Regions from separate parts of the Erwinia sp. SLM-02 genome, predicted to be linked through region 3. Evidence: predicted binding sites of a transcription regulator. Region 3 holds the regulator's gene; each other region holds the start of a gene.

Region 1 (3,143 bases), 2.2 Mb from region 3:
AGTTAGCGAAGGAAACCAGGAATACCGACAGGATACCTTCCGCACGCGGTGAGAGCTGGGAAGCCACCTTTTGCAGATCCATCATGGCAACAAACTCGTTAGAGACCAGTTTGGTGGCCATGATGCTGCCAACCTGCAGCGCTTCGCCGGCCGGTACGCCCATCACCCAGGCAAACGGGAAGAACACGTAGCCGAGGATCCCCTGGAAGCTGATACCGAAAATGGTATCAAACAGGGCATTAATGGCTGAGATCAGCGCGATGAAACCGATCAGCATCGCGGCAACGATAACCGCCACTTTGAAACCGGCCAGAATATATTCACCCAGCATCTCAAAGAAGCTCTGCCCTTTATGCGTGTTATTCAGCTTCAGGTCTTCTTCGTTTTCGACGCGGTAAGGGTTGATCAGCGACAGCACGATAAAGGTACTGAACATGTTAAGGATCAGCGCGGCGACGACGTACTTTGGCTGCAGCATGGTCATGTAAGCACCGACAATCGACATGGAAACGGTCGACATGGCGGTCGCGGCCATGGTGTACATGCGGCGTTCGGACATTTTTCCGAGAATATCTTTATAGGCGATAAAGTTCTCTGACTGTCCCAAAATCAGCGAGCTTACCGCGTTAAAGGATTCCAGTTTCCCCATGCCGTTGATTTTTGACAGCACCGTACCGATGGCGCGGATAATGATCGGCAGAATACGGAAATGCTGCAAAATACCGATCAGCGCAGAGATAAAGACGATCGGACACAGTACATTAAGCCAGAAGAAGGCCAGACCTTTGTCACTCATATTACCGAAGACAAAGTTGGTACCTTCCGCTGCGTATTTCAGCAGTTTCTCGAACAGATCTGAGAAGCCTTTAACGAAGCCGAGGCCGACTTCAGAGTTCAGGAAGAACCAGGCCAGCAGAACCTCGATCACCAAAAGCTGGATAACGAAGCGGACGCGGATATTTTTTCGGTCGCGGCTGACCAGTAAGGCCAACAGCGCAACCACCGCCAGTGCCAGTGCAAAGTGCAGAATGCGGGACATGTTTGCTCCAATAATTTGAGGGCAGTTATATTTCGTTGCACATTCTATGTAACAAGGTTTGGAAAAACGAGACTTAATCCACAATATAACAATTAGCTATTACAGCTTTTTGCAGAAAAGCATGAGCCGTCACAGGTTTTTCTCTTGAACCAGCGAATTTTTCCTCGCGTCATTCGTTTACTCCTTACTACTTAGCGTAATCACGGTGAAAAGGCGATGAAAAAATCACCCGGTATCTGGTAACTGAATTCCGAATACCCTACAGTGAAAGGGGTTGCTCAAATTTTAGCTTTGTCGTATTTTGTCCTGAAGTATAGCCAGTGCTATATTTCATAGCGGTGGCTATCACAGCGATAGCAACAAACATTCTACATGCGTTTGATAATCATTATCATATGTGTCGAAATAGTGTATCAGTCGCGGATCAGGGGTCAAAACTATGCTGGAAAGTCGCACTGCGCAGCAGAGCGTCCGCAGTAACCGGAAAATCAAATTTGCCTTGATGGGGCCCGCCTTCATCGCGGCGATCGGCTATATCGATCCCGGCAACTTCGCCACCAATATTCAGGCCGGTGCCTCCTACGGCTATAAATTGCTGTGGGTGGTGGTCTGGGCCAACATCATGGCGATGGTCATTCAGCTTATGTCCGCCAAGCTGGGGATCGCCACGGGTAAAAATCTCTGTGAGCATATCCGCGATCGCTTTCCGCGCCCGGCGGTCTGGTTCTACTGGGTGCAGGCGGAAATTATCGCGATGGCGACGGACCTGGCGGAGTTCATCGGGGCGGCCATCGGCTTCAAGCTGGTGTTTGGCGTCAGCCTGCTGCAGGGGGCCATGCTGACCGGGGTTGCCACCTTCCTGATTTTGATGCTGCAAAGCCGCGGTCAGAAGCCACTTGAGCTGGTGATTGGCGGCCTGCTGCTGTTTGTGGCTGCCGCCTACGTCATTGAGCTGTTCTTCTCCCAGCCAAAAGTGGTGGATTTATTGCAGGGGATGGCGGTGCCGTCGCTGCCGACCGCCGACGCCGTGCTGCTGGCGGCCGGGGTATTAGGTGCCACCATTATGCCCCACGTTATCTATCTTCATTCGTCGTTGACCCAGAAGAGCGATGGCGGCACGCGCAGCGAGCGCTACAGTTCCACCAAACTGGATGTGGCCATCGCAATGACCATCGCCGGTTTTGTCAACCTGGCGATGATGGCGACCGCCGCCGCTGCGTTTCACTTCAGCGGCCACAGCGGCATTGCCGATCTGGATGAGGCATATCTCACCCTCGACCCGCTGCTGGGCAAAGCGGCTGCGGTGGTGTTTGGCCTGAGCCTGCTGGCCGCCGGTCTTTCGTCAACGGTCGTTGGTACGATGGCCGGGCAGGTGGTGATGCAGGGCTTTATCCACTTCCATATCCCGCTGCTGGTGCGCCGGGTTATCACCATGGTGCCGTCGTTTATCGTCATCATTGCCGGCTGGGATCCAACCCGTATTCTGGTGATGAGCCAGGTGGTGCTGAGCTTTGGTATTGCGCTGGCGCTGGTGCCGCTGCTGGCGTTTACCGGCAACCGCGAACTGATGGGCGATATGGTGAACTCGCGGCTGATGCAGAATATTGGCCGACTGATCGTGGTGATTGTGGTGCTGCTTAACGGCTATCTGCTGGTGTCGATGGCAGCCGGTCTGTAATTTCTTTCCAGAGTTAAAAGGGGCAATCCGTCGTGGATTGCCCCTTTTTTTAGCTGATTTTAAGGGCGTCAGTGATGGTGGCGGCGATCGCGCTCGTGGTGTCGCCATTCGCGGTCGCGCTCACGTTCCCGCCAGCGGCGCTCTTTCTCCCACTGATGATGGCGGCGCATCTCTTCATGACGGCGCCACTGCTCGTGCCGCCACCAGCGGCCTTCGTTATAGCGGTAGTTATTGCGCCACCAGCGGTCGTCCCGCCAGCGCCCACCGTCCCAGTAGCGGCCCCGGTCGTCCCGGTCGCCCAGATGCAGAGTAATGCCCGGTGCCAGAGTAATGCGTGCGCTGTCTGCCTGTGCTGTGTGCAGAGCCAGCGGTGATAAACATGCCAGTAACGCGGCAATCAACAATAAGCGTTTCATATTATCTCCT
Region 2 (3,143 bases), 490 kb from region 3:
CGATAAAGAGCACAAGCTGGTGGAAAAATACGTGGTCGAGGGTAAAGGTCTGGGCGGCGGCGGCGGCGGTGAATATCCGCTGCAGGACGGCTTTGGCTGGACCAACGGCGTGACGCTGAAGCTGCTGGATCTGTACTGCCCGAAAGACAAGACCTGTAACAACGTGGGTGATATTGGGGTGGTGAAAGCGGCGCAGTAGCGCGGGTTAACTTCTGCGGGGATTGCCTGCCTGCTTTTTCCGGGTGATGTGTTGTCTGCGTTCTCAGTGAAGGCGCGGACTGGCGATTTTCCCTAATGGGCGGTCCTCGCGCCGCTGTGCGGTACCTTCACTTCGTTCGTCAGCCTTTCGGACCAGTGCAGACGGGGCGTCCTGCCCCGGCTGCACTTTTCGTCCGCGTCCCTGCGGCCGAATCCGGCCTTCCTCTCTCCGTTCAGCGCTGCGGATACCCAACCGGGAAATCCACCCGTCCGCTTCGTTACTATGATGCTGCCTTCAGGAAAAACACCCACTCAGCTCAGGCTGGCTCGCGGACACCTATGCTCATACGGCCGAATCCGGCCCTTCTCTCTGCGCTCAGCGCTGCGGATACCCAACCGGGAAATCCACCCGTCCGCTTCGTTATTCCAGTGTGGTATTCAGTAAAAGCCACCTGTTAATGTATGGCTCATATATCTTCAGAAAAACACCCACTCAGCTTAGGCAGCGACGTAAATAGCCGAAAGGGAGCCAGCCTGTGCGGCGGCCGGGCAATCCGCAGCGCCGAGGTGAACGCAAGAGGCCAGGAGACGTCAGCAGGACGCTGGCGTCAGGCGGGGTCGGACCAGGGATGGTCCGTCTCCGCCGGTCCGACCGGCCGGATGCGGCAACCGAGGGCACCACGCAGCGCGTGGCGCGAGGACCGGCCGGGCGCCGCACAGGCTGGCTCCCGAACACCTAAGCCTCAAATGCCCCATGCCCCATGCCCCATGCCCCATGCCCCATGCCCCATGCCCATCATTTTTCAGGTTAATTACTGGAAGCCAACAGGCAATTATTAACTGTAATTAATACTTGAAAGCATTAATCGAAAAGATAATACTTCTCATTGATATTATTACAACTCTTTACATTTACCTGTCGCTAACAATACAGACAGGTAAACCGCACTCAACGCGGTGGCATTTTTTCAACCCTAATAAGAGATATTAACAATGAGTATGGCTTTCAACCTGAAGCGTTCTGCGCTGCTCTGTTCACTCGCACTTATCGCGCCCGGGATCGTCGTTGCCGCAGAAAACACCATCACGGTCACCGCCGCACCGGAAGAGTCCGCCACTTCGCCAACCGCTGGCTATACGGTCAAAAGCAGTAAAGGCGCGACCAAAACCGATGAGCCGCTGATTACCACCGCACAGTCCGTTTCGGTTGTTACCCGCCAGCAGATGGAAGACCAGGGTGCCATGAGCATCAACCAGGCGCTGAACTATACCGCCGGTGCCTTTACCAACTTCGGCGGGGCCGCGACCCGCTATGACACCGTTTCGCTACGCGGCTTCCACGGCGGCGATGTCGATAATATCTTCCTCGACGGCCTGCGCCTGATGAGCGATCCGGGCAGCTTTAACGTGCTGCAGGTGGATCCGTGGTTCCTGGAGCGTATCGACGTAATTAAAGGCCCATCCTCCGCGCTGTACGGTCAAACCGTGCCGGGCGGTCTGGTGATGGAAACCTCCAAACGTCCGCAGTTTACGGAAGAAGGCCATTTCCGTACCTACGTGGGAAATAACAGCACCTCCGGCGTGGCCGTTGATTATACCAACGCGATTAACGACCAGCTGGCCTTCCGCCTGACCGGCCTGACGCGCAACAGCGACACTCAGTACGACCACACGCGTGAAGAAAAATACGCCCTCTCCCCTTCCCTGCTGTGGCAGCCGGATGAGTACACGTCGCTGTTGGTGAAAGCCTACCTGCAGAAGGATCCGTCCGGCGGCTACCACGGTTCCGTTCCGGGCGAAGGCAGTATTTATGAGCACAACGGCAAGAAGCTGAGCACCGGCTTCTACGACGGTGATTCCGACCTCGATCGCTTTAAGCGCCATGAGCAGATTTACAGCTACGAATTCGCCCACCGTTTTAACGATACCTGGGCCGTTCGTTCTACCGCCAGCTACAGCCATTCCAATGTGGATCTCGATCAGATCTATCAGATTGGCTGGGTTTCCGCCGACAGCGATATCATGAACCGCTACTATTCCGGCTCGCGTTCTTCGCTGGATGCTTTCGCCATCGATAACCAGCTGGAAGCCGATTTTGCCACCGGCGACGTTGAGCATAAAGTGGTGCTCGGCGTGGAGTATCATCAGTATAAAAACGACCTGCATGACGCCAGCGGATCCGGTTCACAGCTGAATACGGCAACCGGCCAGACCATCGGCGTGCGTCCTGACTACAACTTTATTCACTCCGAGCGCCAGTACTACCAGACCGGGATGTATCTGCAGGATGAGATGAAGTGGGATCGCGTGCATTTCGACGTTTCCGGCCGTTATGACCGCATCGTATCGAAAATCAATAATATCGACCTTGGTAACGATAATCGTCGTCAGGACGACCACATCAGCGGTCGTGCCGCGCTGCTGTACGCCTTCGACAACGGTGTTTCACCTTACGTCAGCTACAGCCAGGCCATCACACCGCAGTCGCTGACCGGTGCCGACGGCAACCTGCTGCAGCCAACCACCGCCGAGCAGTATGAGGCCGGGGTGAAATTCCAGCCGGTGGGCACATCCGATCTCTATTCCGTGGCGGTTTACGATCTGACGCAGAAAAACGTCGGCAGCCGTAACGTACAGGGCGGATATTACGATCCGGCCGGTAAGGTCAACTCGCGCGGTCTGGAGCTGGAAGCACGCAATCAGCTGACGCCGCGCCTGAGTACTATCGCCAACTACACGCTGAGCCGCGTTCGTTATAAAGAGGCGATTGATGCCTCGACCGGTGAGTCTATCAACGGCCACACGCCTTATGTTTCCCCTAATGCGACCGCGTCTGCCTGGGCTAACTACAAGTTTGACTATGGTCTGAGCGCCGGTGCGGGCGTGCGTTATATCGGTAAGCAGTGGGCGGATAATGCCAATACCGTTCGCCTGCCGTCGGTGAC
Region 3 (3,143 bases):
TACTCATTTATCCGCTCCCGGCGGTCTGCTATCATTAACGCCATCTGCAAAAATTTTGGCAGCCACCATATCATTAAGATTCAAGAGGTTATTAAACTCATGGCAATCGTAGGCATTTTCTTTGGCAGCGATACGGGCAATACGGAAAACATTGCAAAGATGATCCAGAAACAGCTGGGTAAAGACGTTGCAGAAGTTCGTGATATTGCCAAAAGCAGCAAAGAAGACCTTGAAGCCTTCGACATTCTGCTGCTGGGCATTCCCACCTGGTATTACGGTGAAGCCCAGTGCGACTGGGATGACTTTTTCCCGACGCTGGAAGAGATCGACTTCAACGGAAAACTGGTTGCCCTGTTCGGCTGCGGCGATCAGGAAGACTACTCAGAATATTTCTGCGATGCGATGGGCACCATCCGCGACATCATTGAGCCAAACGGTGCGATTCTGGTAGGCCAGTGGCCGACCGAAGGTTACAACTTTGAAGCCTCTAAAGGGCTGGCCGATGACAACCACTTCCTTGGACTGGCCATTGACGAAGACCGTCAGCCGGAACTGACCAATGAGCGCGTTGATAAATGGGTGAAACAGATTTTTGATGAACTTCAGCTGAAAGAAATCATCGAAGCCTGATGCCAACGGCTTGATGTGGGAGACATCTCACATCAAGTCAGTGATTTTTCCTATAGAAGTAATAGATACGTATTTGTAACTTCCACCTGTAAAAATGTACAATAACCCTATCGGTTACCCGCTTTCTCATCCTTCAGCATCTCTGAACGATCTTTTTCCATCACCGGGCGAAGGGATGAGATAGAGCGAAATGTTAACTTAGTACGATTTGGACGCGAGCCTCCCAGGACGTAATGACATTAATCCTTACATCCAACAGTGGTTTCAGGCATTCCTGTTGTTTTCATTTCGATGTATGAGTTCTATACTGTGACGCATCCAACTCTAGCGTCAACCGATGTTCAGGGCTTTTCAGCCACTAAGTGACTAGCAAAGTAACAGGACAATATCCGCATGACTGACAACAATACCGCATTAAAGAAGGCCGGCCTGAAAGTCACGCTTCCACGACTGAAAATTCTGGAAGTGCTTCAGGAACCAGAAGGCCATCACGTCAGTGCGGAAGACTTGTATAAGCGCCTGATTGATATGGGCGAAGAAATCGGTTTAGCCACGGTTTACCGCGTGCTTAACCAGTTTGATGACGCAGGGATCGTTACCCGTCATAACTTTGAAGGCGGTAAATCCGTTTTCGAACTGACCCAGCAGCACCACCACGATCACTTGATCTGTCTGGACTGCGGTAAAGTTATTGAATTCCGTGATGAGTACATTGAAGCGCGCCAGCGTGAAATCGCAACGCGCCACGGAATTAAACTGAGCAACCACAGCCTGTACCTTTATGGCCATTGCTCTAAGGGCGACTGCCGTGAAGACGACACGCTGCACGATGACGAGTAATTTGTTCTGAAATCAGCATGAAACCGGTGGCTATCCACCGGTTTTTTTTTGCCTGTTATCCGGCATAGACCGGCAGGACGTTCCAGTAGGATAATACAGACACCAGCGCATTCACCGCCCCAAAGATCAGCACCAGCACGATCGGAGCCATCCCTCCCCTGACCTGCCATCCCGCCGTGGCAAAACGCTGTCGCGCTTTTCGTGCCAGCATCGCCGGCGTGATCACTGCCCACAGCGTTGCCGCCAGCCCGGCGTAGCCAATCGCCACCAGAAAACCGTTTGGCCAAATCATCGCCGCCGTCAGAGGGAGAATGAAGGTGACAACGGTCGTTTTTAACCGACCGAACGCGGAGCGATCGAACTTAAACAGGTCGGCAAGATAGTCAAAGAACCCCAGGCTGACGCCGAGGAACGAACAGGCCACGGCAAAGTTCGAGAAAATATCCAGCAGCAGATTGAGATAAGGACTGTGCAACACACCGGAAAGTGCGGCAACCAGCACGTCGATATTCCCCCCCTGAGCGGCAATTGCTTTGAATTCATGCCGTGGGATGTTCCCCATCGTGCCGACGATCCAGATAAAATAAATCGCCAGCGCCAGCAGCGTGCCGAACACCAGACAGCGGCATACCCGGCTGCCGTTCTTCTGATAGTAACTGACCAGCCCGGCAATATTCCCGTGATAGCCGAATGACGCGAGGCAGAAGGGGATAACCATCCACAGATAGCGCAGGTAGTGGCTCTCTTCACTCTGGCTGTCCAGCAGTTTTACCGGTTCGATATGCCACAGCAGACCCCCAAAGATGATAAGAAACGTAATCACCTTAGCGCCGAGGAAAATCAGCGTCATACGGCTGACCATCGCGGTACCCAGCCAGATAAACACCGCCACCAGCAGCGTGAAGGCGAAACCGGCGCTGCGGGCAGAAACCGGCAGTGAAAGCTGGCTCAGCGTGTGCTGAATAATGGCTCCGCTGGCGGAGATATAGGCATAGGTGAGGATCCCCAGAACGAAGGCCACCGACAGTCCGTTAATCAGGTTCCAGCCCCGGCCCAGCAGATCGCGAGTAATGGTGTCGAAGCTGGCCCCGGCGGGATAATGCAGGCTGGCCTCCAGGAACAGCAGCCCGGAGAGCAGCATGCAGAACCAGGTGACAACCAACAGCGCAGATGACCACAGGAACCAGGCACCGGACATCACCACGGGGAGTGAGAACATCCCGGCACCGATAATGGTGCCGCTAATAATTAAGGTTCCCCAGAGTGTCGAAGGCAGGCGGGCGGTGGAAACCGGTAAATCCATGACTAATCCTTAGCAAAAAACGGAAACTCGCCGCCATCACCGGAATTATTCACTGGATGTACGGCATCAACGCCGCACATTCTACACAATTACGCACTCACGAACTAGTACGGTAATCAGTTTGTTACCATCGTTTCCTGCAGATAGCGCCAGCGCGGCGGCTGGGTTGCGCAATTAATTACCGCCAGCGAAATGCGATGAGTGTGATTCTCCTGCTGATGCTGCAGCTCGTGGTACTGAATAACCACTTCATCCCCCCGCTGCGAAATGACTTTGCACTGCTCAATGGCGATCGTCATCCCCTCCCGTGCGCCGGTTAAGCGGCCGAATAAGGCCTCAACCTCTGCCAGCGCCAGGGTTTTTCCGGCCG

The links. The regulator Fur, encoded in region 3, represses iron uptake genes when iron is present. The targets are predictions, from matches to a motif close to ATAATAATGAGAACNACTATCAA.
Region 1: PGH32_RS12055 (Nramp family divalent metal transporter) is a predicted target of Fur. The motif match lies at 1,418-1,440, and genes of this name have one in related genera.
Region 2: PGH32_RS04450 (TonB-dependent siderophore receptor) is a predicted target of Fur. The motif match lies at 1,070-1,092, and genes of this name have one in related genera.

The regions. Positions count from the first base shown of each region.
Region 1 is NZ_JAQISN010000001.1:2,613,567-2,616,709, reverse strand. Features, by position in the region: gene PGH32_RS12060 (NupC/NupG family nucleoside CNT transporter) at 1-1,039, opposite strand, end outside; gene PGH32_RS12055 (Nramp family divalent metal transporter) at 1,479-2,717, shown strand; gene PGH32_RS12050 (DUF2502 domain-containing protein) at 2,786-3,133, opposite strand.
Region 2 is NZ_JAQISN010000001.1:934,296-937,438, reverse strand. Features, by position in the region: gene treA (alpha,alpha-trehalase TreA) at 1-199, shown strand, start outside; gene PGH32_RS04450 (TonB-dependent siderophore receptor) at 1,192-3,143, shown strand, end outside.
Region 3 is NZ_JAQISN010000001.1:448,263-451,405, reverse strand. Features, by position in the region: gene fldA (flavodoxin FldA) at 100-630, shown strand; gene fur (ferric iron uptake transcriptional regulator) at 1,024-1,470, shown strand; gene mtr (tryptophan permease) at 1,526-2,773, opposite strand; gene PGH32_RS02205 (hypothetical protein) at 2,890-3,143, opposite strand, start outside.